DNA from 3 places in the Janthinobacterium sp. SUN206 genome. Region 1 is predicted to be linked to each of the others. Evidence: predicted binding sites of a transcription regulator. Region 1 holds the regulator's gene; each other region holds the start of a gene.
The links. Region 1 encodes NrdR, which represses ribonucleotide reductase genes. Its sites were predicted from a motif close to CACNANATNTNGTG; they were not measured.
Positions count from the first base shown of each region.

Region 1 (9,582 bases):
TGCAGGGGCAGGTAGGCAAACGCGGCCATCAAGGCGGCGGCGACGCCGGCTTTCGAGAATGTCATCATGAGTCGGGCTTTCAAAAGTTACGCAAACATGCAAACGGGGCGCCGGGCGGTGAATCACCGCGCTGCGCCCCATTATTATGCCTATGACTGGCCAGTTAGGTAAGCGTCAATGCTGCCGCGCTCACCCCTGAACATCAATAAACGATGTCAGCGCGGCGGTTTTCTGCCCATGCTGCTTCGTTGCTGCCTTGAGCTTTAGGCTTTTCTTTGCCCAGCGACACGGCTTCCATTTGGCCTTCTGGCACGCCCAGGGCTGCCATCGACTTGCGCACGGCTTCAGCACGTTTCTGGCCCAGGGCCAGGTTGTACTCAGCGCCACCGCGTTCATCGGTGTTACCTTGGATCAGGATCTTGCGGCTAGGCGTTTTCACCAGGTAGCCAGCGTGGTTTTGCACGACTGGGGTGTCCGCTTCGCGCACGACGTATTTGTCGAAGTCGAAGTAGATGCTGCGGTTGGCCAGCACGCCTTTTGGATCGTCCAGTGGATCGACTGATGCGGTCGTTACTGGCTGAACTTGACGGGTGTCAACTGGAGCGACGACTTTTTCAGGAGCGCGCTCAACCACTGGGGTCTCTGCTACTTTGACTGGGGTGCTGCAGGCGGACAGCAGGGCTGCGGTAGCGGCGATGAAAGCCAAACTTTTAAAGTTACTCATTTTTATTCTCCGGGTCATGGTTAAAGGTGAAACTGTACAGCATTTACTTCATAAAAGGACCCCAGGTGGGCTCCTTGATATTGCCAGCTTGCGTAGTCAAACGCTGTTTGACGCGGCCATCCACCGATACCACTGCCAGCGACTTGCGTCGTCCGGATTCGGTCGCGTACATGATATATTTCCCGTTGGGCGAAAAGCTCGGTGATTCGTCGTTGGCGGTGTCCGACAGGCGCAGTTCCTGGCCACTAGCCAGGTCGAGCGCGTAGAGCTGGAAATTGCCGTCGCGACGGGAAATATAAGCGAGTGTCTTCCCGTCGGACGAAATCCGCGGGCTGATGTTGTAGGAGCCGCCAAACGTCACGCGCTTGGCTTCGCCACCGCTGGTCGACATGCGGTAGATTTGTGGTCCGCCGCTGCGATCGCTGGTGAAATAAATACTTTGGCCATCGGCCGAGAATTGGGGTTCCGTATCGATGCCGCTGCTGGTGCTGACGCGGCGCAAGCCGCTGCCGTCGGCATTGACGGTGTAGACCTGGGTATGGCCGTCGCGCGACAGGGCCACGGCCAGGCGCGAGCCGTCCGGGCTCCAGCTCGGCGCCGAGTTGCTGCCTTTTTCATTCGACACGATGGTGCGCTGGCGCGTCACCAGGTTTTGCACGTAGACGATGGGCTTTTTCTTTTCGAACGACACATACGCGACCTTGGTGCCGTCCGGCGACCACGACGGTGAAATGATCGGCTCGTTCGAGCGCAGGGCGACCTGGATGCCTTCGCCATCGGCGTCGGCCACTTCCAGGCGGTATTCGCGGCCCGATTGCGTGACGTAGGCGATGCGCGTGGCGAACGCGCCTTTGACGCCCGTCAATTTTTCATAGATATCGTCGGCGATCTTGTGCGCCAGCAAGCGGTTGAATTGCGGCGCGGCCGCATTGTTCATGCTGGAGATCTGGGCGCCCTTGATGGTGTCGAACAGCTTGTAGCGCACGTCCAGGCGGCCATCGGCCATGCTTTGCACGGTGCCGGCCGCCAGCGCGTCGGCGCCGCGCGATTTCCACTGCTCGTAGCTGACGGGCGCCGTTTCCGACACGGGCGCATCGGCGTCGATCAGCTTGAACACGCCGCTGCGCGCCAGGTCGGCCTTGATAATGCCCGACAGCGACTGCGGCGCCGCCGATTCATTGACGAAGCTGGCGACAGCTACCGGGATCTGGTTGCTGCCGATCCCCGTAATCTCCACGCGCAGCTGCGCCTGGGCGCCGGAGGCTCCCAGCATCAGGCCGGCGCAGAGCACGACATAGCTCATTTTTTTCATGGTCATCATTTAGGCAAATCCTTCATCTCGAATATGAGTTCAATCTCGCGTTCCACGGTGCCGTCTTTTTTCTTCGGCAGTGGCGACGATTTATTAATGGCGTTTTCCACCGAGCTGTCATACGCCGGCAGGCCGCTACTTTTAATCTTTCGGACCGAAATAATTTCCCCAGTTGGCAGTTGCTCGATCTTGAACACGGCGCGCGGGTTGCCCGGCACGTCCGTGCTACCGCTGTACGCGATATTGCTCTTGATCTTGCTCGTCAGGGCAGCGACATAGCCGCTGTCCTTGCGTGGCGCGGTCGCTTTCGCGGCCGTACCTGTTGTGCCATTGCCTGCCTGCGCCATCAAACGCTTCATGTCATCGGCACGCAATTTGTCGGCTGCCGCTTTTTCAGCCGCCGCTTTTTTCGCCTTGGCCGCTTTTTCGGCCGCCGCTTTTTTATCGGACAGTTCTTTCTCGGCTTTTTCTTCCGCCGCTTTTTCTTTCTCTTTTGCTTGCTTGGCTTTCTCCAGCTTGTCGGCCTTTTCTTTTTCCAGCTTTTCAGCCTTGTCTTTTTCTTTCTGCTTCTGTTTTTCCAGTTCGCGCTTTTCTTCCTCGCGTTCCTTCAATTCCTGCTTGCGGCGTTCTTCCGCTGCCGCTTTGTCTTTTTCTTCTTTCAGCTTGGCCTTCTTGCGTTCGAGGGCGATCTCCGCCTCGCGCAGGTCGACCTTCGGCTCGGGCGCGGCCACGGGCGGCGGTGGCGGCGGGGCCGGCTGTTCCACTTGCGGTTCCGGCGGCGGCGCCGGTGTCGGTTCCGGTTCCGTCGCCACTTCGGGCGGCGGCGCGGCCGTCTGCACTTTCAGGTCCCATACTTCCGCTTCGACGGCGACAGGTTCCGTATTTTGCCAGTGTACGCCCACCCACAGGAAAAACAGCAGGCCAAGGTGCATCGCCAGCGCCAGGCCCAGCGAGGGCCAGCGGCTGCGTTCGCGCGGCACGCTGTAGGGCTTGCCGAGTACATGGTCGATTTGTTTGGTCTGCAAAGTCTAGTCTATCTAAAAACGGTCAAGTCTGGAAACAGGGTGCTGCGCTTACTTGGTGGCCAGGCCGACGCGGGTAATGCCCATTTTTTTTGCTTCCGAAATGAGCTGGATCACATCGTCGTACTTGCTTTCCTTGTCGCCCGCGATCATCACGGGATAGTCGGGATTGCTTTCGTGCAAACCGCGCAGCTTGCGCAGCAGGGCGTCGCGGTTCGGTTCCGTTTCCGGCGACAGCTGTTCCTTGCCGATGACGCCGATCGACAGCGAACCATTCGGTTTCAGTACGATCTGAATATAGTCATCGGGCGGTTTCGCCGACTTTTCCGCGTTGGGTAAGTTCACCACGCTGGGATTGTTCGACGACGGCATCACCATGAAAATGATCAGCAGCACCAGCATCACGTCGATATACGGCACGACGTTGATCTCGGACTTGAACTTGCGGCCACGGCCACCGCGCATGCCGCCACTATTAAAGGAGGAACCCATGGACCTTGCTCCCTCTTAGCGCGACTGGCGCTGCAAGATGTTGGAGAATTCCTCGACGAAGCTCTCGAAGCGGATCGCCAGGCGGTCGATGTCATGCGAAAAACGGTTGTAGGCGACGACGGCGGGAATGGCCGCGAACAGGCCGATGGCGGTGGCGATCAGCGCTTCGGCAATGCCGGGCGCGACGGCGGCCAGGGTGGCTTGCTGCACGTTGGCCAGGCCGCGGAAGGCGTTCATGATGCCCCAGACGGTACCGAGCAGGCCGATGTACGGCGAGACGGAGCCGACGGACGCGAGGAAGGCCAGGTGCGATTCGAGCACGTCCATTTCACGCTGGAAGGCGGCGCGCATGGCGCGGCGTGCGCCGTCGAGCACGGCGCCGACGTCCAGCGCTTCGCGCGAACCGTAGGAAGCCTTGCCCTTGATGAATTCGCCCATGCCGGCGTCGAAGATGCGGGCCAGCGCGCCGCTCTGGTCGCGGTTGCCGCTGGCGTTCTGGTGCAGCGCATGCAGGTTGCCGCCGGCCCAGAAGCTGCGTTCGAATTCGATGGTTTGCTTGCGCGCCTGGCGCACGGCAAACATCTTGCGGAAAATGTAGGTCCAGCTGGTCAGGGAAATCAGCAGCAGCAGGGCCATGATCAGTTGCACGATCAAATGGGCATTGGAGATGAGCGCGAGGAAAGAAAGATCTTGTGTAACGTTCATTGGCTGGCAGTCTGTTGGGTGAATTGTCCGGAGGTGGCGGGTAGGGCTCAGGCGGCGCGCATGCGGGCCGCTACTGCATCAGGCACGGCGCGCGGGCGCAGTGCCGAATCGACGCAGCCGATCTTGACGCGGGCCGTGTTGAGCAGGCGGTCGCCGCACCAGGCTTGTTGCAGGAAAACGATGGAGGCACGCCCCATTTTTTCTATGCTTAAGGTTAATCTTACCGTGTCATCGAGCCTGGCTGGCGCATGATAGTCGGCGTTGACGCTTTTGACAACGAACATCGCGTCATGCTGTTCCAGCAATTCCTGCTGGCCCACGTCGATGGCGCGCAGCCATTCGGTGCGCGCGCGCTCGAAGAATTTCAGGTAGTTAGCGTAATAGACGATGCCGCCGGCGTCGGTGTCTTCATAGTAGACACGTACGTTCCAGGTAAAGACTGAAGGCATGTTTATTGCGCCAGTAGTGAGATTGAGCAACATTTTACGCGATTTTTCTTCTTGTGACTGTGGGCGCTTGCTGGAAAGCCATGCAAAAGCTGCATATAAGTTGCACCGCAGCATTGTAAATCCGGCGTGTGCAATGGCAAGCTTCGTAACATACGCTTACATGCCATGGCCAGGTTTAAGCCCAGCTTAAAAGCCGCGGCCATCCCCGGGGCGGCCTGTGGCCGCGCCCGGGCGGCGATGGCGCGCGGCGATTATAGCCGCACGGTTGCATTCCTTGCTCAATTTGGGTACTTAACTTACAATTTGACTTCCATTACGTCTCACGTGACTGGCGAAAAGTCGGGCGATCTCCATGAATGGCGGTCGGCAAACCGGCGAAAGGTGGGCACCCACCGGGAAACGTGAGATTTTTCATCAGCCGTTCGCCTGGGTAGCCACTATGGAAAAGCACGAAGAGGCTGCCTGTCCAATGTTGTTATTCACTTAACGCCGGCTCCCCTCATTCGATCCAACCTGCCAGTACAAGCACCCTCATACTTGGAGTTTTTACATGTTTGCAAAAGATCACAACCTCGCCAACGTCGATCCTGAATTGTTCGCCGTCATTCAAAAAGAGAACACGCGCCAGCACGACCACATCGAACTGATCGCGTCGGAAAACTACACGTCGCCAGCCGTAATGGAAGCGCAAGGCTCGCAGCTGACGAACAAGTACGCCGAAGGCTACCCGGGCAAGCGTTACTACGGCGGCTGCGAATACGTCGACGTGGCCGAGCAACTGGCCATCGACCGCGTGAAACAGCTGTTTGGCGCCGAATGCGCGAACGTGCAGCCGAACTCCGGCTCGCAGGCGAACCAGGGCGTGTTCTTCGCCATGTTGAAACCAGGCGACCTGATCATGGGTATGTCGCTGGCCGAAGGCGGTCACCTGACCCACGGCATGCCGCTGAACATGTCCGGCAAATGGTTTGACGTCGTTTCCTACGGCTTGACGGCGGAAGAAGACATCGACTACGAGGCAATGGAGCGCCTGGCCCGCGAACGCAAGCCCAAGCTGATCATCGCCGGCGCGTCGGCATTCTCGAAAAAGATCGACTTCGAACGCTTCAGCAAGATCGCCAAGGAAGTGGGCGCCTACTTCATGGTCGACATGGCCCACTACGCCGGCCTGATCGCCGCCGGCCTGTACCCGAATCCGGTGCCGTTCGCCGACTTCGTCACCTCGACCACGCACAAATCGTTGCGCGGCCCGCGCGGCGGCATCATCCTGATGAAGGCCGAACACGAAAAAGCCATCAACTCGGCCATCTTCCCAGGTATCCAGGGCGGCCCGCTGATGCACGTCATCGCCGGCAAGGCCGTCGCCTTCAAGGAAGCGCTGAGCCCTGAATTCGTCGAATACCAGAAGCAAGTGATCAAGAACGCCGACGTGCTGGCGAAAACCCTGATCAAGCGCGGCTTGCGCATCGTTTCCGGCGGCACCGAATCGCACGTCATGCTGGTCGACCTGCGCGCCAAGAACCTGACGGGCAAGGAAGCCGAAGCCATCCTCGGTTCCGCGCACATCACCTGCAACAAGAACGGCATCCCGAACGACCCGCAAAAACCCTTCGTCACCTCGGGCATCCGCCTGGGCAGCCCGGCGATGACGACGCGCGGTTTCAAGGAAGCGCAAGCGGAAGAAGTGGGCAACCTGATCGCCGACGTGCTGGACAATCCGCATGACGCCGCCACCATCGAGCGCGTGAAAGCGGCCGTGAAAGTACTGGCCGACGCGCACCCAGTGTACGCAGCATAATTATTTGTCCAGAATGTGTCATACGGAGTAAGATTCTGTATGACACATTCCAGTCGTGCCCAAGGGCGCCCGGAGTGATTCGGGCGCCCTTTGTACAAGGGCGGCGATTTCCCGTAATTATTACTATAAAGTTGTAGCCAGCCCATGAAATGTCCATTTTGCCAGCACGGCGACACCCAGGTTCTCGATACGCGCGTATCGGAGGAAGGGGATGCCATTCGGCGCCGCCGCCGCTGCGGCAAATGCGACAAGCGTTTTACCACGTACGAACGCATTGAACTTATCATGCCGGCCGTCGTCAAAAAGAATGGCAGCCGGACGGAGTTCGCTGCGGATAAGTTGCGCGGCAGTTTGATGCTGGCCTTGCGTAAGCGTCCCGTCGCGGCCGCCTCTGTGGATACGGCCATCGCGTCCATCCAGGAAAAGCTGCTCACCAGCGGCTTGCGCGAAGTCGAATCCGGCTATATCGGCGAACTCGTCATGCAGGAACTCAAGCGCCTGGACAAGATCGCCTACATCCGCTTTGCCTCCGTCTACAAGAATTTCGAAGACCTGGCCGAGTTCCAGGACGCGATCGCCGAAGTGGGCCAGGCGCGCAAGCCCTGACGCTCACCTGGATATTCACTTTGCCGGCAACGGGGCCGCTCATGCGCCCCGTGTTCACCATGCCAGCGCTTGCCTGGCAAGCGGTCTGATCAATCCCACCGCCGTTCTTCTCGACTTATCATCGTCCTGTTTGCGCTAGCGCAGACGCGGTTTTTTGCGCGCGCCTATCTTGTAGCTGGGCCGCCTGTTCCTGCGGCTCTTTCTGCGGAAGGGAGTAGCGCATGCGCAAGGACGGTCGCACTATGTTTCCTGCGGGTGGCAGCAGCCTCGTGGAAGTGCTGGTGTCGCTGCTGCTGTTGGCGCTGGGCCTGCTGGGCGCCAGCGTCCTGCAATTGAACGCCCTGCGCGCGCGCCACGAGTCGGCGCTGTTGTCGGCGGGCGTGCAACTGGCCGCCGGCATGGCCGAGCGCATGCGCGCGAACAACGTGCTCATGAATGGCCCCGATGCGGGCAATCCCTACCTGAACGTGGCCTACGCGGCGGCGGACGGCGCCGAAGCTGGCGGTGGCGCGCCGGACTGTCTTGGCGCTGCCGCCTGCAGCGCGGCCGAGCTGGCGCAATTCGACGTCGCCGAATGGAAGCAAGGGCTGCATGCGGCCTTGCCCGGCGCGCGCCTGCGCATCTGCCGCGACCTTGCCGCGTGGGACGCCGCCGCCCAGGGCTTGCAGTGGGCGTGCAGCGGCGGCAAGGGGGCGCCCATCGTTATCAAGCTGGGCTGGCGCGGCCGCCTGCCCGATGGCTCGCCCGCCGTGAATGCGGCAGGCGAGTCGCTGCCCAGGCTGGCATTCCAGCTGGGCGGGGGCGGCGCATGAACGGCGGGCATCGTGGCATGAGCCTGGTCGAATTGCTGGTGGCCCTGTCGCTCGGTGCGCTGTTGATGCTGGCCGCCAGTAGCGTGCTGCTGGCGGCCAGCGGCAGCTATGGCGACCAGTCCGCCAGCGCGCGCCTGGATGACAACGCCCGCTATGCGCTCGACGCCATCGCCCGCGCCGTGCGCCAGACGGCGTATGTGAATTGGGACAGCAGCGCCGCGCCAGTCGCCCATGCGGATTACGACAGCGCGAATATCGCCGGGCTCGACGCGCGCAGCCTGGGCAAGAACAGCGACGGCATCAGCGGCGCGCTGCCCGGCGCCCTGCATGGCAGCGACGTGCTGGCCCTGCGCTATTACGGCGTCGGCAAGGAAGAGGGCGGCGACGGTTCCGTGCTCAATTGCGCCGGCTTTGGCGTGGGCGCCGCGCAAACGGAGGCGCAGCGGGGCTGGAGCATTTTCTACGTGGCGCAGGGCGCCGATGGCGAAGGCGAGCTGCGCTGCAAGTACCGCGGCGCGAACGGCTGGGGCGCGGACGCCGTCATCCGTGGCGTCGATGTTTTCCAGGTGCTGTATGGCCTCGACACGGATACGCCGCCTGACGGCGTGGCGAACCGCTATGTCAACGCCAGCGCGCTCGACGCCTACGATGCGGCGCTGCTGCTGGAAGGGGCGGACGCGGCCGCGCGCCAGCGCGATTTTCACCGACGCACGCACTGGAAACGCGTGGCCAGCGTGCGCGTGGCGCTGTTGCTGCATGGCGAGGCGGAACAGGCCGACAAGATGGCGGAACTGGGGCCGGCGCAGTTCGACCTGTTCGGCAAGGCGTATGCCGAGGCGCATGGCGCCGGCGACACTGGCGTGCGCATTGCGCGCGCATCCTTGCCTGCCGCGACGCGTTCGCGGCTGCGGCAACTGGTGCAGACGAGCATCATGCTGCGCAACGGGCCGGCCTAGGCGGGCGGCGCGATGGCTGGCGCGGGCGTCCGCTGTTGCGTGCCTTGGCGCCCACCTCGTGCGCGATGCGGCGGCGCCACCCTCGTGTATGTGCTCTGGTGATCATCTTGTTGCTGGGCATATCGGCGGCGCAGATGGCCTTGCAGGGAGAAAAGGCGGCGCGCGGCGAGCGCGACCGGCAGATCGCGTTTCAGGCTGCGGAGGAGGCACTGGTGGATGCGCAAAACGATATCGAAGGCTTGCCCGGCGCGCCGGGACGCAGCAGCCTCTTCGCGCCAGGCAGTGCGGCCGGGTTCGCGGAGGGTTGTGGTGAGGGCGGCGCGCTGGGCCTGTGCCTGCCCGCGGCCCCGGAGGCGCCGGCCCTCTGGCTGAGTACGGACCTCGATGGCGCCGAAGCCAGCAGCCGCACCGTGCCATACGGCCAGTTTACGGGCGCCGTCATGCAGACGGGGCAGGGATTCCTGCCGTCGCGCCGGCCCCGCTACCTTATCGAACTGCTGCCGTTTCACCCGCCCGGCGCGCAGGCCACGGCAGCGGCCGGTGGTCTGGCCACGGAAAGCTATGTGTACCGCATCACGGCCATCGGTTTTGGCGCGCAGGAAAGCACGCAAGTCGTGCTGCAAAGCTATTACCGCAAACAGGCGGCGGGAGCGGGGCCATGAGGGCGCCGCGGTTCATCTTGCCACCCACTTTGCCGTCCACTTTG
Region 1 covers NZ_JAPWIB010000002.1:797,309-806,890, reverse strand. The annotation lists gene ybgF (tol-pal system protein YbgF) at 1-68, opposite strand, end outside; gene pal (peptidoglycan-associated lipoprotein Pal) at 203-724, opposite strand; gene tolB (Tol-Pal system beta propeller repeat protein TolB) at 768-2,036, opposite strand; gene tolA (cell envelope integrity protein TolA) at 2,042-3,061, opposite strand; gene O3300_RS16525 (ExbD/TolR family protein) at 3,110-3,550, opposite strand; gene tolQ (protein TolQ) at 3,566-4,255, opposite strand; gene ybgC (tol-pal system-associated acyl-CoA thioesterase) at 4,303-4,704, opposite strand; ZMP/ZTP riboswitch at 5,019-5,143, shown strand; gene glyA (serine hydroxymethyltransferase) at 5,255-6,502, shown strand; gene nrdR (transcriptional regulator NrdR) at 6,647-7,108, shown strand; gene pilV (type IV pilus modification protein PilV) at 7,351-7,920, shown strand; gene O3300_RS16495 (PilW family protein) at 7,917-8,876, shown strand; gene O3300_RS16490 (PilX N-terminal domain-containing pilus assembly protein) at 8,975-9,538, shown strand.

Region 2 (9,582 bases), on a different contig from region 1:
CACTTCCTGCGGCATCCAGTGGTTGGCGCAGCCGGCCAGGTATTTGTCCCACGCCCACTTGTACTTGAACGGCACCAGCTGGTTGACGTCCGTTTTGCCGTTGATGATGCGCTTGTCGTCGGCATTCACGCGGCGCGCGACTTGCTCGGCGTTCGCTTCGGACGGCTCGGCACCGGCCGGCAGGTTCAATTCGGTATTACCCAGTGGCGCTTGCTGCGCCGGACGCGGCGCAGCTGCCGACGTGGTTTCATCATCCCATGACAACGACATATTCTTCTTCCTTTCCATGCCGGCGAACCGGCGATCCGCAACAGGCCCGTTGTATCGGACAATGCGGACATTGACAACATTGAATCAGCCCGACCGTGCCGGGCTGACAACTAAAATCTTACTGGCAGGCTTCGCATTCCTCAAAGCCATCGTCACCCGGACGCAGGTAGCAAGCTTCGCCATCGGCGTCGTCCGCTGCCGCTGCCACTACCGGCGCCACGGCCACTGCTGCTGCCGCCACGACCGCCGCCTGGGCGCTCTGCGCGCTGGCCGACATGCCGCCATCGACTGCCACGGCGTTCAGGGCGCCCGTCTTGGAGGTCGATTTCTCCATGTGGGTGGCGGCGATGGTACGCAGGTAGTAGGTGGTTTTCAGGCCACGCAGCCATGCCAGCTTGTAGGTCTCGTCCAGTTTCTTGCCCGATGCGCCAGCCATGTAGATGTTCAGCGACTGGGCCTGGTCGATCCACTTCTGGCGACGCGAAGCCGCTTCCACCAGCCAGCTTGGCGACACTTCAAAGGCCGTGGCGTAGATATCGCGCAGGTCTTGCGGGATGCGGTCGATCTTCACCAGCGAGCCGTCGAAGTACTTCAGGTCGGAGATCATGACTTCATCCCACAGGTCGCGCGCCTTCAGGTCGCGCACCAGGTAGCCGTTGATCTCGGTGAATTCGCCCGACAGGTTCGATTTCACGTACAGATTCTGGAATGTCGGCTCGATACAGGCCGAGACGCCGATGATGTTCGAAATCGTCGCCGTCGGGGCGATCGCCACGCAGTTCGAGTTGCGCATGCCGAACTTGGCGATGCGTTCGCGCACCGGTGTCCAATCCATGGCCGACGAGGAATCGACTTCCAGGTAGCCGCCGCGCTCTTCAGCCAGCAGCTTGACCGAGTCCTGTGGCAGAATGCCGCGGTCCCACAGCGAACCGGCATACGATTCATAGCGGCCGCGCTCTTCGGCCAGTTCCGTCGACGCCAGGTAGGCGTAGTAGCAGACGGCTTCCATCGAGGTGTCGGCAAACGACACGGCGGCGTCCGAGGCGAACGGAATGCGCATCATGTGCAGGCAGTCCTGGAAGCCCATCACGCCCATGCCGACCGGACGGTGACGCATGTTCGAATTGCGCGCCTTGTCGACGGCGTAGTAATTGATGTCGATGACGTTGTCCAGCATGCGCATGGCGGTGCGGACGGTCTTGGCCAGCTTGACGTGATCGAGCTTGCCTTCCTTCATGTGCGCCGGCATGTTTACGGAACCGAGGTTGCAGACGGCGATTTCATCGCTGCTGGTGTTCAGGGTGATTTCCGTGCACAGGTTCGAGCTGTGGACGACGCCAACGTGCGACTGCGGGCTGCGGATGTTGCAAGGGTCCTTGAACGTGATCCATGGGTGGCCCGTTTCAAACAGCATCGACAGCATCTTGCGCCACAGGTCCAGCGCAGCGATCTTCTTGAAGACGCGGATTTCGCCGGCGGCGGCCTTGGCTTCATAGCCCACGTAAGCCTGTTCAAAAGCCTTGCCGACCTTGTCGTGCAAGTCTGGCGTGTCCGACGGCGAGAACAGGGTCCATTCGCCTTTTTCCATGACGCGCTTCATGAACATGTCGGGAATCCAGTTCGCCGTGTTCATGTCGTGCGTGCGGCGGCGGTCGTCGCCCGTGTTCTTGCGCAGGTCGAGGAATTCCTCGATGTCCATGTGCCAGGTTTCCAGGTAGGCGCAGACGGCGCCCTTGCGCTTGCCGCCCTGGTTGACTGCCACGGCAGTGTCGTTGACCACTTTCAGGAACGGCACGACGCCTTGCGACTTGCCGTTGGTGCCCTTGATGTGGGCGCCCAGGGCGCGCACTGGCGTCCAGTCGTTACCCAGGCCGCCGGCGAACTTGGCCAGCAGCGCGTTGTCCTTGATGGCGTCGTAGATGCCTTCTAGGTCATCCGAGACGGTGCTCAGGTAGCACGACGACAGCTGCGAGCGCAGGGTGCCCGAGTTGAACAGGGTCGGGGTCGAGCTCATGAAGTCGAACGAGGACAGCAGGCTGTAGAACTCGATGGCGCGCGCTTCGCGGTCCGCCTCGTTCAGCGCCAGGCCCATGGCCACGCGCATGTAGAACGCCTGCGGCATTTCGATGCGCACGTCCTGAATATGCAGGAAGTATCGGTCATACAGGGTTTGCAGACCGATGTAGCCGAATTGCAAGTCGCGGTCGGCAACAAGGGCCTTGGCCAGGCGTTCCAGGTCGAAGCTGGCGAGTACCGGGTTCAGCAGCTCGGCGGCGATGCCCTTGGCGATGTATTGCGGGAAATACGTCAGGTATTCGGCGGCAGCGGCCGCTTGCGGCACTTCCTTGCCGAACACTTCCTTGCGCACCGTGTGCAGCAGGATGCGGGCCGTGACCTGGCTGTAGGCCGGGTCTTTTTCCATCAGCGCGCGCGCCGCCAGGATGGCCGACTTGTGCAGCTCTTCGACGGGCACGCCGTCGTACAGGTTTTTCACCGTTTCAGCCAGGATGGCGTCGGCATCGACGTGCTTTTCCAGGCCGGCGCAGGCGGCGTTGATCAGGTCGCGTACTTCCTGCATGTCCAGCAGGCGGCGCACGCCGTTGTCGGTGACATTCAATTGTGGTGCGGAAACTTGTGCGGAAGCGCCCTGCGCTTCCTTCTGCAGGCGGCGCTCTTCCATGTGCTTGGCGCGGTACAGCACGTAGGCACGCGCCACGTCGTGCTCGCCCGAACGCATCAGCGACAGTTCCACCTGGTCTTGCACGTCTTCGATATGGAAGGTGCCGCCGCCCGGATGGCGGCGCACCAGCGCAGCGACCACGCCGTCGGTCAATTGTTCCACCAGTTCGCGGATGCGGGCCGAGGCTGCGCCCTGGCCGCCGTTAACGGCCAAAAACGCCTTGGTCATGGCGATGGCGATCTTCGAAGGCTCAAATGCCACCACCGCGCCGTTGCGGCGGATGATGCGATAGTCGCCCAATGCCGCGCCCGTGCTCGCCACGCTGTTGGCCGCGCCTGGCGCTGGCGATACTGGCGTTGGATGGATGGAAATATCTTGAGGTGATTGCATTGAAGCTCCCGTTGTCAGCTAAAGTCAGCCTGCAGTTTTGCTGCCGCGTGTGTTGTTGAATAGAACGCCCGATGGTCAGGGTTTCTTCAGGTGTTTGTTGCTAAATAGTAAATTTGTAATGCATAAAACAGCTCAGTATCCAGATCGCCACACCGCACTGCCCGGCTGGCGCGAAACACGATCGAGGGTGATGAACCGCCAGTTCCAGTGCTTTATCAGCAATCCGGGTAGCTTTGACAATAATTCTGAAAACGTCTGTGATGGCACTACATATAGTCTTTACATCCAACTTCTGTACTAATTGTAGTGCCCATCGGAGGGCGATGCAATAGTTTTCCGGCATCCGTCCGCGTAATTTTTTGTCTTTTCTTATACGATTTCGGTTGACTTTTCAGGGCATGGATGGAAAGCCCAATCCCCGCGAAGTAAGCGCTAACGCAGCTTGTCCGCGCAGGGTTTCCAGCCAGCATTCTTGGTAAAAATGCCAGTCAAAAAACGGCCCCGGATCCGTCTTCCTTCCCGGCGCGATATGCTCGTGGCCGCGCACCTGCGACAGCCCGTGGCGCGCCACCAGTGCCGCCGTCAGTGCCGCCAGGACATGGTATTGCCGCCGCTGGAAAGGCACATCGTCCGCGCCTTCCATTTCGATACCGATGGAATAGCCATTGCACTGCGGGCGTCCTTCGAAGGTGGACGCGCCCGCATGCCAGGCACGTTGATCAGTAGAAACATATTGCAACAGCGCACCATCGCGCCGCACAAAAAAGTGCGCCGACACCTGCAAGCCACGCAGGTCGGCGAAAGAAGGATCGGCATTATAATCTACCCGGCCGGTAAACAAGTCCGACACATGCGGCCCGCCAAAGTGGCCGCCCGGCAAGCTGATGCTATGGATCACCAGCAAATCGACTTGCACACCGTCCGGGCGCGCATCGCAGTACGGCGAGTCATAGCGCAGCGCGCCGTCGCACCAGCCGTCTTCATCTATCGTCCATACGCTCATCAAATAGGGCTTCCTGTATCGTCAATTTCTGCATACGGTAACGCAACTGGCGCACGCTCAGGCCCAGCTGGCGCGCCGCCCGTGCGCGGTGGTAGCGCGCCTGCACCAGCGCCAGCATGATCATGTCGCGCTCGGCCTGGCGCAAATACACGTCCAGCGGCAAGACCTTGGCCACGCCATACGCCGCCATGCCGGGCAGACACTGTTGCCGCTCCGACACAGCCGGCATGGCCGGCGCCGCCCGCAAGGGCACGTTGCCCGCCGCGGAGGGCAAGGCCAGCCCATCGAGCGCGATCACGCCGCCATCGGCAAAGGCCAGCGCCCGTTCCAGCACGTTTTCCAGTTCGCGCACATTGCCGGGAAACGCATATGCGGCCAGGGCCGCCAGCACCGGCGGCGCCAGGCTCACGACCCGGCGCGGCGACAGGCGCGCGAGGATCACCTCACATAATACCTGCAGATCGCCACGCCGTTCGCGCAGCGGCGGCAGCGCCAGCTCGATCACATTCAGGCGGTAAAACAGGTCCTGGCGAAACGTCCCGGCCGCCACGCCGCGCGTCAGGCCATGCTGGCTGGCGCACAGGATGCGCACGTCGACGGCCTCGTCAGTACTGCCGCCCAGCTTGCGCACGCGGTGCTCTTGCAGCACGCGCAACAGTTTCACCTGCATGGCCAGCGGCAGATCGTCGACTTCGTCGAGCAGCAAGCTGCCGCCGTGGGCCGCCTGGAACAAGCCCTGGCGCTCGTGCAGCGCACCCGTATAGGCGCCCGGACGGCAGCCGAAGAATTCCGCTTCCATCAGCGCTTCGGGAATGGCGCCGCAGTTGACGGCGATAAACGGAAAACTGGCGCGCGCGCCCTGCGCATGGATGGCGCGCGCCGCCAGCTCCTTGCCCGTGCCCGATTCGCCGCGGATGGCCACCGGCGCGCCACAGCGGGCGATGCGGCCGATCTGCGCGCGCAGCGCCTGCATGGGCAGCGAGTTGCCGCTCAGTTGCGGCGCCGGCGGCATGCCGTCGGCGGTCGGCGGGATGGAGCGAGGGCTGGGATGGGACATGGTGAGCGCGCCTTTCTGCAATGGCGGCGACGAACCGCCTGCTGCAGATGCTACGCCGGACGGATGCCGGAGGACGTTACGATACGGATGAGCAACGCACGCGCGCCTGCGGACCGCCCCTTACAGCGTGGCGTGCGCGTGGCTGCAGTAGTCGTGGCCCTTGGCCTGCACGTTTTCCGAGGCCGGGTAGTACACGCCGCAATGGGCGCAGCAGAGCATCAGCTCGGCATCCGGCAATTCCTGCGGCCGCACCGGCGGCGTAAACGGATTCGGCCGCTGCTGCTGTTGCGCGCGGGCCCGCTGCTGCATGCCACGGATCTTGCTGCGGATAGCGAACAGCACCAGGAACACCAGCGCCAGCCAGAATAAAACACGTGTCATGCGAATCCTCGGTGTAAAACCACTTCCAGTACAAAACGGCTGCCGACATAAGCCAGCAGCAAGGTGGCGAAACCGGCCAGGGTAAAACTCAGGGCCGTCTTGCCGCGCCAGCCGCGGAAGCGGCGGCCAGCCAGCAGCGAGGCAAACAGCAGCCACGACAGCATGGTAAACACGGATTTATGATCCCAGTTGAGCGCCTTGCCAAATAATTGCTCGGAAAACACGATGCCCGACAGCACGGTCAGGCTGAGCAAAATAAACCCCAGGCCGATCATGCGGAACAGCAACTTTTCCATCGTCAGCAGGGCTGGCAGCTGGTCCAGCGCCGTGCCGATGAAGCCGCGGCTTTCGCTGCGCGTGTGCAAACGCGATTCCTGCAGCGCCATCAGCACGGCGTGAAAGGCGGCAATCGTCAGGGTGCTGTAGGCGAGCACGGCCACGGCAATATGCCAGCCGAAGACGGCCGACTTGCCTTCCATGCTGACCTGGCTGCCGGGAAAGGCCCAGGCCAGGCCGATGGCGAGGACGGCGCTGGGCATGACCATGCGGCGCAAGCCGTCCAGACTGAAATTGCGGTTCTCTATCCAGTAAGCGCCCACCGAGACCCACAGCGCGGCCGACAGCATGGCGGAAAAACCGAAGCGCAAGGTACCCGGCGCCATCAGGTCGAACCACAGGGTGGCGGCGTGCGCCAGCCAGGCGACGCCGGTCAGGCCGGCAATAAGCCGGGCACGGGACGAGGGAAGCACCGCGCACACCGCATACAACAGGGCGGCGATGAAAAAGAAATAGATCTGCATAGTTTAAGTTTACACCATAGCCGACAAGCGCGATTCAGGCGACAGCCCGGGTGACAGGCACGACGCCGTCATCCAATGCCGCAAGCCTGCCATGATATCGCGCCTGAGGCATGACGGGGTGGCGCACCCTCAAGATTTCGGCAATCTTTCCTGCGGCACACTGTCACCGCGCTGCGGGTACGTTGCCATCCTGATTAGCCAGTCCTATAATTATGTCCACAAAGCAATATTTATCCACCCTGACGCCACCGCCCCCCCGCCATGTCTTTTCTAAAATTGTCCTGGACCTGTCTCTTGCTGGCCGCCTGTACTATATTAGGCGGCTGCATGAAAGATGCACCTTCCCAATCCACGTACGAGGAATACTTCCGTACGTCCATCCAAAGCTATGATCTGTACAAACAGTACTTCGACATCGCGAAGCTGGAAAAGCTCAATGGCTGGAAAGAGAACGAACAGTACGAAATCAAGGGCTCGGCCGTGCTGCGCGCCAAGGTGGGCTACCTGGAATTGCTGGCCGACGTGGCCGACAGGCTCGAAACAGAGGCGAAGACGGATGGCTCCGTGGGCATGACCATGGGCCTGGGCCTGATGGCGCGCGGCATGGGCGGTGAAAACAAGGTTTTCCGCGAATTCTGGGCGCAGCAGCAGGAAAAAAAGGCGATTCCCGCGCCGCTGCTGGCGCGCCAGGCGGCGATGACGGCCGAACGTTTCGAGAACCTGATGCAGTGGTCGGACCAGATCGTGCAAGACAATTACGGCGCCATCATCAGCCGCCAGCTCAAGAAAGGCGACGAGCTGACCCGCATCTACACGCTGAGCTTCCGCCAGACGGAGAAAGGCTGGATGGGTTTCAACGCCCGCTAAAGGCAACCCGCCACAAGCTCCGCACCAGCACTGGCGCGGAGGTTTTTTTCATGGTTTCCTGATTTACTTCACATTCAGGCTCTTTTTCGCCTGCTCCAGCAAGTCCGTCTTGACCCAGTCCCTGGCCACGGGCGGCTTCGTCATGCGGCCCACGCCCGTTTTCACCATCACGTCCGTCGTGATCTGGATGTGTTCGGGCGAGATGTCATACGAATACGGCGAATTGCTGATCGCGTCGTCGAAGTCATCCTTCGTGATCTGGCCGCGGAACACCACTTCGCGCACATACTTTTCCGCCGTCGCCTTGTTGTCGATAAAGGCCTTGGTGGCTTCGACGAAGCAGCGCATGAATTTTTCCGCCACGGGACGGCGTTCCTTGTAAAACTTTTCCGTCATCACCATGGTGCGCACGGGTTCGCCGATCGGCGTGTCGTACGGCTTGATGACTTCGGTGCCGAAACCCTTGTTGATGGCCTGCGACGATTGCGGCTCCGACTGCATCATGGCGTCGATATTCTTGCCCATCAGCGCCTGGTTCAAGTCGGCGTAAGCCAGGAACACCAGTTGCACATCCTTGCCCTTGGTTTCGGAATACGTCAGGCCCGCCTGCGACAGCTCGGCCAGCAGCAGCACTTCCTGGATGCCGCCGCGCGTCACGCCCACGCGCTTGCCCTTGAGTTCCTTGACGCTGGCGATCTTTTGCCCGGCGCCCGCCACCAGGCGCGCGCCGCCCTTGGCAAAGCCTGCCACCACATAGATGGGTGCGCCGCCTGCGCGGCCGGAAATGGCCGCCTCGGAGGCCGTCGCCCCCACGTCCAGCTCGCCCGCGATAATCGCCTGCATCACGTCGAGGCCCTTGGCGAAGACATGCTCTTCGACCTTGATGCCGCATTTGGGCGCGATTTCCTTGATGTACGACACGGCGCCGTAATGGGCGAACTTCAAATTGCCCAGGCGCACGACTTCCTGCGCCTGTGCCTGGCCAGCGCCCATGCCGAAGGCCAGCATGAGGGCGGCGGCAATACCGGTCTTCAAGGTTGATTTTTTCTGCATCGGGTTCTCCTGTGGTGGTTGGTGTGTGCCCGCAAGGGCATAAAACACGGCGCTTTTATTATGAGGAGATAGTACCGTGTGTTGGAGCCAGGGCAACATTTTTTTTGCCGGCAGCCACGCTGCCGGCATTGTCACTACTGCCCCGCCAGCGCCACCACCGGATCGAGTCCCGACGCCTTTCGCGCCGGCATGAAGCCAAACACCAGCCCCGTCACCACGGCGCAGGCAAAGGCGCCGCCGACGGCGCTGAGCGAAAAGATCACCGGCACGTCCCATACCAGCAGCAAGCCGGCCACCGTCACGCCGACCACGATGCCGGCCACGCCGCCCACCACCGACACCAGCACGGCTTCGGTGAGGAACTGGCGCAGAATGTCGCGCCGGCGCGCGCCCGTCGCCATGCGGATGCCGATTTCGCGCGTGCGCTCGCGCACCGTCATCAGCATCACGTTCATGACGCCGATGCCGCCCACCACCAGGGAGACTGCGGCGATCAGGCTGAGCATCACGGTCATGTTGTCCTGCGTCTTCGCTTCGGCGGCAATCGACGCGGCCGCGTTGCTGATGCCGTAGTCGCGGATGCGGTGGCGCTCGAACATGGTGGCGTCAACCGCCGCCTCCACCTCCGTCACGCGCTTGACGTCAGCCACCGCCATCACCGTGTACGTCGGCTCGCGCTGGCCGAAGACGCGGATGCCGGCCGTGGAAAACGGCAGCAACAGCACGTCGTCTTCATCCTTCTCGCCCGTCAGCGCGCCCTTCGCGCTCATCACGCCGATCACCTGGAACGGCACATTGCCGATCAGGATGCTCTGCCCCACGGGATTGGCCACGTCGGGCATCAGCTTTTCCGCCAGGTGCGCGCCCAGCACGGCCACGGTGGCCATCTCGCGCTCGTCCTCCTCGGTAAAGAAGCCGCCCTTGGCCACCGGCCAGGTCTGGATCTGCGGCAGGGCCGGCCCCGTGCCGCGCACATAGGTCTGCACGTCGAGGTTGCCATGGCGGATCACCTTGTTGCCCGTGACATTCGGCAGCACGTGGGTGATGCCCGGCACGTCCTTGAGCGCATCGAGGTCGGCCA
Region 2 covers NZ_JAPWIB010000004.1:89,797-99,378, forward strand. The annotation lists gene O3300_RS21060 (ribonucleotide-diphosphate reductase subunit beta) at 1-270, opposite strand, end outside; gene O3300_RS21065 (ribonucleoside-diphosphate reductase subunit alpha) at 389-3,340, opposite strand; gene ampD (1,6-anhydro-N-acetylmuramyl-L-alanine amidase AmpD) at 3,732-4,343, opposite strand; gene O3300_RS21075 (sigma 54-interacting transcriptional regulator) at 4,321-5,400, opposite strand; gene O3300_RS21080 (PP0621 family protein) at 5,521-5,781, opposite strand; gene O3300_RS21085 (inner membrane protein YpjD) at 5,778-6,581, opposite strand; gene O3300_RS21090 (hypothetical protein) at 6,909-7,448, shown strand; gene O3300_RS21095 (ABC transporter substrate-binding protein) at 7,512-8,501, opposite strand; gene O3300_RS21100 (MacB family efflux pump subunit) at 8,636-9,582, opposite strand, start outside.
Region 2: the regulator NrdR is predicted to act here: its motif matches at 3,605-3,618, upstream of O3300_RS21065 (ribonucleoside-diphosphate reductase subunit alpha).

Region 3 (9,582 bases), 530 kb from region 1:
GTTCGCGCACCAGGTTGTAGACGAGCGCCGACTGCGTCTGCGTGCCATTCAGTACGAGGAAGGGCACTTCGTCGCGCGTGCGCAGCAGCAGGCCGTCCGGCTCTTCCAGGCAGCTGTAGCCGCAATCGTCCTTCGGCAGGTTGCGGTTGCGCGCCGTGAAGCAGCGCGCGGAAAACGCCAGCGGCATGCGCCCGTAGGCGAAGACTTCCGTCTCCAGCCCTTCCGGCTTCTGGCGCTGCATCTCGGCCAGCGCCGTCTGCCCCATTTCCAGCGGCATCACCCAGCGCCGCGCGCCCAGGCGCGCCAGCAATTGCAGGCTGGGGCCATTGAACAGGTTCAGATGGGGACCGGCGACGAAGGACGTGCCCTTTTCCATGCAGTGCACGGCGCCCATGTCGTTGGCCTCGACGCCGTAGCGGCCATTGCCCGTGATGCGGCGCAGGGTCGCCAGTTCGGCGCCCGCCTCGATCAGCGCCTGCGTCGACAGCACCACTTCCTTGCCGGCGGCGGCCAGCATGTCCGCGATATCGAGCCAGTCGGCCAGGCGCACCTCATGCCGGCGCGAGCAGACGGTTTCGCCCAGGTAGACGATATCGACGGCGGTACCGGCGATCTGCTGGTAAAACTCGAAGACGGTGGCGCGCGGCCAGTAGTACAGCAAAGGGCCCAGTGAAAGCTTCAGCATGTTCATCCTCTATTTCCAAGATCTGTGGTAAGCGCCCAAGGTGTGCTGCTGGCCTTCGGCCAGCTTGTCCATGGCCGCCATCCAGCCCGGCTTGACGGCATAGCGCGCATTGCCTTCGCGGCAGGCGTCGATCGCTTCGCGCCACACGCGCGTGACCTGCGCCACGTACGCGGGGCTGCGCTGGCGCCCTTCGATCTTCACGGCGCGCACGCCCATGGCGATCAGCTGCGGCAGCAGCGCCAGGGTATTCAGGCTGGCCGGTTCCTCGATGGCGTAATACTCTTCGTCATTGACTTCGAAACGCCCCTTGCACAGGGTGGGATAGCTGGCGTTTTCGCCGGGCGCATAGCGGTCGATCAGCACGCCGTTCAGGCGCGACTCGAGGCCGTTCGGCGTTTCCAGCCAGCGCACGGATTTCGCCGGCGAGCACACGCCGTGGGTGTTCGGCGCCTCGCCCGTCGCATACGACGACAGCGCGCAGCGTCCTTCGACCATCACGCACAGGCTGCCGAAGCCGAACACTTCGATCTCGACTTCCGTCTTGGCGATCAGTTGCTCCACCTGCGCCATCGACAGCACGCGCGGCAGCACGGCGCGGGCGATGCCGAAGTGTTCATGGTAAAAATTGATGGCTTCGTAGTTGGTGGCCGAACCTTGCACGGACAAGTGCAGGCGCAGCTGCGGGTGGTGCTGGGCCGCATACGCCATCAAGCCCGGATCGGCCACGATCATGGCGTCGATGCCGGCATCGGCGGCGCGGTCGATGGCGCTGCGCCACACGGCCCAGTTGTGCGGCTGCGGATAGGTGTTCAGCGCCAGCAGCACCTTGCGCCCATATTGGTGGGCGTAGCGCACGCCCTCGGCGATGGCCTTCTCGTCGAAATTGAGGCCGGCGAAATTGCGCGCATTGGTGGCGTCGCGAAAACCCAGGTAAACGGTGTCGGCGCCATTGTCGATGGCCGCTTTCAAGGCAGGCAGGCTGCCGGCGGGGCAGACCAGTTCCAGCGGTCCGGCCACGCGGGTGGCGGTGGTTGATTCAAGCATCATGGTGTTCACAGTCCTGTATCGGCTCAGGGTGCAGACTATAGCCCCGCCCAGGCTGCCCAGTCCTTGACGCAGGTGAAGGAATGCATGCATGGCTGGTGCGCGTTCAACTTGCTTGACCTGGCTGTAAAATGCCCCCTTTTCTCCCTCTTCGATTGCCCGCCATGCCCCGCAAACCGCTGCTGATCTTTCTGCTCACCCTGTTCCTCACCGTGCTGCAGGTGCAGTGGGCCTCCCCCACGGAAGGCTACGACGCCGAGGCGCTCTCCGTGCTGTCGCCCGAAGTACTGGGCGCGTATCCGGGCGTGCTGCTGCTGTTCCTGCAAGCCGTCTTCGCGCGCCGCGCCATGCCCGTGACGCGCCAGGCCGCCATCTGCACGGGACTGCTGGCCCTCTACTGGCTGCTGGCCAATTACGTCACGTTCGACGCGCGCGTGGCCAGCTGGAGCACCTTCTCGGCGCGGGAAATCTGGGCGCACGTGCTGCCCGCCTCCATCCTCAGCATCGCCGTCTGCGGCGCCGCCTACTTCGCCGCGAGCGCCTTCATCCTGCGCCAGGGCCGCCTGAAAAAGTAAACGGGGGCGCTTTTTTCACCTGCATCAAGGATTCGTCATGCCACTGCACGCGCCCTTTGACGCCACTATATTTAGTGATTAATCTCCATAAAAACACCACATGTTGTGTTTATTGGAGGTTTCATGACGACAAATGCAGTTTCCCCCACACGCGGCCAGGTCGATGTCGCCGCGTCCATCAATGAATACCTGGACCGGCGCGACTGGCGTGTCAACGCCAACGCCAACCAGGGTTACTCGCTGGGCGGCCTGATACTCAACGTGTCGGGCAAGGTCATCGCCAACTACTGGCTGGACCAGGTCTATCCGCCGGAAGTGGGCGCGGCGCACCGCGAAGCGGCGCTGCACATCCACGACCTCGACATGCTGGCCGGCTATTGCGCCGGCTGGTCGCTGCGCACCCTGCTGCATGAAGGCTTGAATGGCGTGCCGGGCAAGATCGAGTCCGGTCCGCCGAAACATATGTCGAGCGCCATCGGCCAGATCGTCAATTTTCTCGGCACGCTGCAAAACGAGTGGGCCGGCGCGCAGGCGTTCAGCTCCTTCGACACCTATATGGCGCCCTACATCCGCAAGGACAGCCTGCGCTACGAAGACGTGCGCCAGTACATGCAGGAACTGATCTTCAACCTCAACGTGCCATCGCGCTGGGGCACGCAGACGCCGTTCACCAACCTCACCTTCGACTGGGTCTGCCCGGACGACCTGCGCGAGCAGATTCCCGTCATCGCCGGCCAGGAGATGGACTTCAGCTATGGCGAACTGCAGGCGGAAATGGACATGATCAACCGCGCCTACATCGAGATCATGATGGCGGGCGACGCCAAGGGACGCGTGTTTACCTTCCCCATCCCCACCTACAACATCACCGAGGATTTCGACTGGCATAGCGAAAACGCCGAACGCCTGTTCGAAATGACGGCCCGCTACGGCCTGCCCTACTTCCAGAATTTCATCAATTCGGAACTCAAGCCGAACATGATCCGCTCCATGTGCTGCCGCTTGCAGCTGGACTTGCGCGAACTGCTGAAACGGGGCAATGGCCTGTTCGGTTCCGCCGAGCAGACGGGTTCCCTGGGCGTGGTGACGATCAACTGCGCGCGCCTGGGCCACCTGTGGCGCGGCGACGAGCCAGCCTTGATGGCCGACCTGGACCGCCTGCTGGAACTGGGCAAGACCAGCCTGGAAATCAAGCGCCGCACCATCGAGGAATTGATGCAGCAAGGCCTGTTCCCGTACACGAAACGCTATCTGGGCACCCTGCGCAACCACTTTTCCACCCTGGGCGTGAACGGCATCAACGAGATGATCCGCAATTTCAGCGGCGACGCCTGGGACATCACGACGCCAGAAGGCCACGCGCTGGCCGTGCGCCTGCTCGACCACGTGCGCGCCCGCATGGTGGCCTTCCAGGAAGAGACGGGCCATATGTACAACCTGGAAGCGACGCCGGCCGAAGGCACGACCTACCGTTTCGCCCGCGAAGACCGCAAGCGCTATCCCGCCATCCTGCAGGCGGGCACCGTCGACAACCCGTACTACACGAATTCGTCCCAACTGCCCGTGGGCCACACGGACGACCCGTTCGAGGCGCTGGAATTACAGGATGTGCTGCAGCGCAAATACACGGGCGGCACGGTGCTGCACCTGTACATGACGGAAGCACTGTCCGACGCGAACGCCTGCCGCGAACTGGTGAAACGCGCGCTGAGCCGCTTTTCGCTGCCCTACATCACGGTCACGCCCACGTTTTCCATCTGCCCGCGCCACGGCTACCTGGCCGGCAAGCATGAATTCTGTCCCACCTGCGATGCGGAGCTCATTGCCCGCAAGCAAGCCCAACCTGCTCCATCACTTGAGGAAACGCCATGAATGCACGTCCCGACTTCACTCCCGCCATCACCCTGCTCGATACGGAACGCCAGCGCTGCGAAATCTGGACGCGCGTGATGGGCTACCACCGCCCCGTCGCCTCGTTCAACATCGGCAAGCAGGGCGAATTCCACGAGCGCCAGTATTTTACGGAAGCGAGCGCCCGGGTTGGCCAGCCCGCCTGCCATGGCGGCTGAATTGAAGGTGGGCGGCCTGACGCCCTTTTCCGCCACCGACTATCCAGGAAAACTGGCGGCGGTGGTGTTCGTGCAGGGCTGCCCCTGGCGTTGCGGCTATTGCCACAATCCGCACCTGCAGGCGCGCACGCCGGAAGGCGCCATGCCGTGGCAGGACGTCCTGACCTGGCTGCGCCGCAGAACGGGCCTGGTCGACGCCGTCGTCTTCAGCGGCGGCGAAGCGTGCATGGATCCGGCGCTGGGCCGCGCCATGCAGGACGTCAGGGAACTGGGTTTCGGCATCGGCCTGCACACGGCCTGCATCTATCCGCAGCGCCTGCAGGAAGTGCTGCCCCTGGTCGACTGGGTGGGCTTCGACATCAAGGCGCCGTTTGCCGACTATCGACATGTGACCCGCGTGGCCGGCAGCGGCGACCCGGCGCGCGCCTGCCTGGACGCCATCCTCGCCAGCGGCGTGGCCTACGAATGCCGCACCACCACCCATCCGGACCTGCTGCCGGACGACCAGCTGCTGGCCCTGGCCTCCACTCTGGCCGCCAAAGGCGTCGATAACTACGTGCTGCAGCAATTCCGCGCCGAAGGCTGCGCGGATGCGGCACTGTCCGGGCGCCCCCTGCACGGCTATCCGGCGGCGCGCACGGTGGCGCAAATCGGCGCCATGTTTCCCCGTTTTACATTCCGTAACCATGGCAGTTGAGCCGACAAGCAGATTATTTCGGAAAGCCCCGCAAAATTCCCCGTTCTGCAACGCTGAAATGTCTTGCGTGCTGTAATGTATCAACTGTGCTGCGCACCACGCGCAGCCCGTCAGATTCCTCACACCGCATTACAGATAAGCGTCATCCATGAACGATTTCACCGCAGCCAGCCCAGGCACCCCTTCCACCCATGCCGACATCCTGTACGGCCCGCCGCGACCGGATTTGCTGCGCGAGGAAGTGCTGGCCGACCTGCTGGAAGCGACGGCCCGCCGCTGCCCGCAGCAAATCGCCCTGATCGATGGCGCGCGCCGCATCACGTATGCGCAACTCGATGCCCAGGCGGGCCTGGCCGCGTCGCGCCTGGTGGCGGCCGGCGTGAAGCCGGGCGACATCGTGGGCCTGTGGCTGCCGCGCGGCGCCCATTTGCTGCTGATGCAGGCGGCCATCGCCAAGGCGGGTGCCGCCTGGCTGCCCGTCGATGAAGACACGCCCGTCGAGCGCCTGCAAGTGTGCCTCGATGACGCCAATGGCGCCGGCGTCGTCAGCTGCGCGCATTTCGCGCCACGCCTGGCGGAGGCCAGCGTGGGCCGCCCCGTGTGGACGGCGGAAAGCCTGCTGGCGCCCGCCGCGCCGGGCGAAGTGCTGCCCGCGCGCGGCGCCGTGCTGCCCGAACACCCGGCGTACGTCATCTATACGTCCGGCTCCACGGGAAAACCGAAGGGTATCCTGATCAATCAACGCAGCATCTGCCACTTCCTGCGCAGCGAAAACGCCGTGCTGGAAGTGACGCAGGACGATACCGTCTACCAGGGCTTTTCCGTCGCCTTCGACATGTCGTTCGAGGAAATCTGGATCGCCTACCTGGTGGGCGCCACCCTGTGGCTGGGCCCCAAGGATATCTCGGGCGACCCGGAAGCCTTGCCGCGCGCCCTGACAGAGAACAAGGTCACCGTTCTGCACGCGGTGCCGACCCTGCTGGCCCTGTTCGCCGAGGAAGTACCGAGCCTGCGCCTGATCAACCTGGGCGGCGAGATGTGCCCGGAGTCGCTGGTCGAACGCTGGTCGCGTCCGGGCCGCGCCATGTTCAACACCTATGGCCCTACGGAGGCCACCGTCTCGTGCAGCCTGGCGCGCCTGCGGCCCGGCGAACCGGTCACCATCGGCACGCCGCTGCCCAACTATGGCTTGCTGGTGCTGCAGGTGGCCGAAGCGGGAGAAAACCGTCCCCTGGCCCTGCTGCCTCGCGGCGAGACGGGAGAATTGTGCATCATCGGCCCCGGCCTGGCCGAGGGTTACCTGGGCCGGCCCGACCTGACGGTGGAAAAATTCCTGCCCAATCCCTGGGCGACCAGCGACGATGACGCGCGCCTGTACCGCACGGGTGACCTGGCGCGCATCGATGCGGACGGCCAGGTGCTGTGCCTGGGCCGCGCCGACGACCAGGTGAAAATTCGCGGCTTCCGCGTGGAGCTGGGCGAGATCGAAGCCGTGCTGGCGCAGCAGGCGGGCGTGGGCACGGTGGCAGTATTGCTGCGCAAGGACGACGGCATCGACCAGCTGGTGGCGTATATCGTCGGCAGCGACGAGGCGCCCGAGGACGCCCTGGCGGCGAAAACCCTGCGCACTGCCCTGAACCTGCATTTGCCGCCGTATATGGTGCCGGGCCGCTTTGAATTGCTGCCGCTGATGCCGCGCCTCACTTCCGGCAAGATCGACCGGAAAGCATTAAAGGCCATGCCATTGGCCACGCCGCCCGCAGGCGAGGCGGGCGAATCGGACGTGCCGGAAACGCCGGCCGAAGCGGCCCTGTTCGCGGCGCTGGCCAAGCTGTTTCCTGGCCAGGCGATCTTGCGCCAGCTGGATTTTTTCAGCGACCTCGGTGGCCATTCCTTCCTGGCTGCGCGCCTCGCATCCGCCCTGCGCGCCGATCCGGCCTACGCCCACATGACGGTGCGCGACATTTACCAGAACCGGCAGATCGGCAAGATCGCCGCCGTGCTGGGTGAAGCGCCTGCGCTGGCCACCCCGGAAGCGGAATGGACGCCGCCATCGACCTGGAAGCGCTGGCTGTGCGGCGCCGCGCAGGCGGCGGCCGTGCCTGGCCTCGTCACCCTGCGCATGGCGCAGTGGATGGCGCCCTTCTTCACTTACCACTTCTTCACGGGCGACACGGGCGATACGGTGCCGCGCGCCATCGCTGCCTCGATCGGCGTATTCCTGCTGGCGACGCTGGCCGAATTTGCCATTGCGATTGCCGGCAAGTGGCTGATCGCCGGGCGCCTGAAGCCGGGCAGCTATCCGCTGTGGGGCGTCACCTACTACCGCTGGTGGCTGGCAGACCGCCTGGTCGAATCGGCGCCCGCCTACCTGCTCAGCGGCTCGTCCCTGAACAGCTGGTGGCTGCGTGCGCTGGGCGCCAAGGTGGGCAAGGAAGTCGTCATCGGCTCGATGACCCTGCGCGCGCCTGACCTGCTGGCCATCGGCGACAACGTCAGCGTGGGTAATGCCGTCAACTTTGAAAACGCCAGGGTCGAGCGGGGCCGCCTGTTGCTGGGCCAGATCCGCATCGGCGACGATGCCTGCATCAGCTCTTACGCTATCCTGGAAGGCAATACCAGCGTGGGCGCGTTTGGCCACCTGGAGGGACAATCGGCGCTCGCCGATGGCGCCTCGGTGCCGGCCGGCAGAGTCTGGACTGGCTCGCCCGCGCGCGATATCGGCCCGTTTGACGTGGCTAGCCAGCCGCCGCGCCCCGCCGTCTCGCGCCTGCGCCTGACGGGCGAAACCCTGTTCTTCTGCTTTGGCATGGTCCTCATCGCCGTGCTGTTCTTCATGCCCGTCTTCCCCAGCTTCGTGCTGATCGACTGGTTCGACGAGCGCGAAATGATGCCGTGGCTGCAGGGACGCGACGTGACGACCCAGCTGGCCCGCTACTTCCTGCTGGCCTTCCCCGCCAGCGCCGTGCTGATCGTGCTGACGGCACTGCTGTCGGCCGCCATCCGCTGGGGCGCGCTGCCCCGCTTGAAGCCGGGCAGTTCGCCCGTGCACAGCAATATCTATTGCGCCAAGTGGCTGGTCAGCCATATCCAGGAATCGAGCCTGAACGTCCTGCACGGGATTTACGCCACCGTCTACGCGCCCTACTGGTACCGCCTGCTGGGCGCCAAGGTGGGCAAGGGCGCCGAGATTTCCACGGCGCTGGGCGTGGTGCCCGACATGCTGACCCTGGGCGACGACACCTTCATCGCCGACGCCGTCATGCTGGGCGACGAACAGATCGACGGCGGCTGGATGACCATGCGTCCCACCGTCATCTCGCACCGCAGCTTTGTCGGCAACGGCAGCTACATCCCGGACGGCACCACGCTGCCCGAACACGTGCTGATCGGCGTGCACACGCATGCGCCGCGCAATGAGCAGATGCATAGCGGCGACACTTGGCTGGGCTCCCCGCCCATGCACCTGCCCGCGCGCGAACAGGTCAGCGGCTTTGCCGAGCACCTGACGTTCAAGCCATCGCTGTTGCGCCGCCTGGGCCGCAGCCTGATCGAAGCGTTCCGCATCGTCGCGCCGCACGCGGTGGTGATCGCCGTCGGCTATACCCTGGTGCTGGACGTGATGCCGATCGCGGGCGCCGGGCGCTGGGGCGAGGTGGTGGGCGACCTGGCCATCGCCGGCCTGGCCTACGGCATCGGCAATTTTTTGGTGGTGGTGCTGTTCAAGTGGCTGCTGCTGGGACGCTACCGCAAGCACGCGGCGCCCATGTGGACGCCGTTCGTGTGGATTTCGGAAGGCGTGACGAATCTGTACGAAGGCATCGCCGTGCCCAACTTCATGCGCTACTTGCGCGGCACGCCGTGGCTGCCTCTCGCCTTCCGCCTGTTCGGCTGCAAGATCGGCCGCGGCGTCTACATGGACACGACGGACATCACGGAATTTGACTGCGTGCACATCGGCGACTACAGCGAATTGAACGCCCTCACCTGCCCGCAAACGCATCTGTTCGAAGACCGCGTGATGAAGATCGACCACGTGGAAATCGGCCAGCGCGTCTACATGGGTCCGCGCAGCTCCGTGCTGTACAGCGCCAAGGTGGGCGACAATGCGCGCCTGGGACCGTTGACCCTGGTAATGAAGGGCGAGCACATCCCCGCCGGCAGCAACTGGGCGGGCTGCCCGGCCGCGCCGCTGCGCAGCTGATCGCAGTCGATGAATCGTACGGTGCTCTGGTCTGGAAACGGCGTGCTGGTGATCGGCATCGGCGCCGTGCTGCCGCGCGCCGAAGCCCGCTTGCGCATCCGCGCCGCCGTGCGCGAGGCGCTAGCCCAGTGGCTGAAGCTGGACATCGAGGCGATTTCGGTGGAGTCGACGCCTGGCCAGGCCCCGCGCCTGCTGCTGGCCGGCCGCCCAGCGGGTTTGTCATTGACCCATGACGAGGGCATCTCACTGGCCGCCGTCCATCTGCACGGCCCTGTCGGCCTTGACGTGATGCGGGTGCAGGCTATTGC
Region 3 covers NZ_JAPWIB010000002.1:268,080-277,661, forward strand. The annotation lists gene O3300_RS14075 (U32 family peptidase) at 1-685, opposite strand, end outside; gene O3300_RS14080 (peptidase U32 family protein) at 695-1,729, opposite strand; gene O3300_RS14085 (hypothetical protein) at 1,894-2,304, shown strand; gene O3300_RS14090 (ribonucleoside triphosphate reductase) at 2,428-4,176, shown strand; gene nrdD (anaerobic ribonucleoside-triphosphate reductase) at 4,173-4,373, shown strand; gene O3300_RS14100 (anaerobic ribonucleoside-triphosphate reductase activating protein) at 4,363-5,070, shown strand; gene O3300_RS14105 (Pls/PosA family non-ribosomal peptide synthetase) at 5,219-9,274, shown strand; gene O3300_RS14110 (4'-phosphopantetheinyl transferase superfamily protein) at 9,296-9,582, shown strand, end outside.
Region 3: the regulator NrdR is predicted to act here: its motif matches at 2,368-2,381, upstream of O3300_RS14090 (ribonucleoside triphosphate reductase).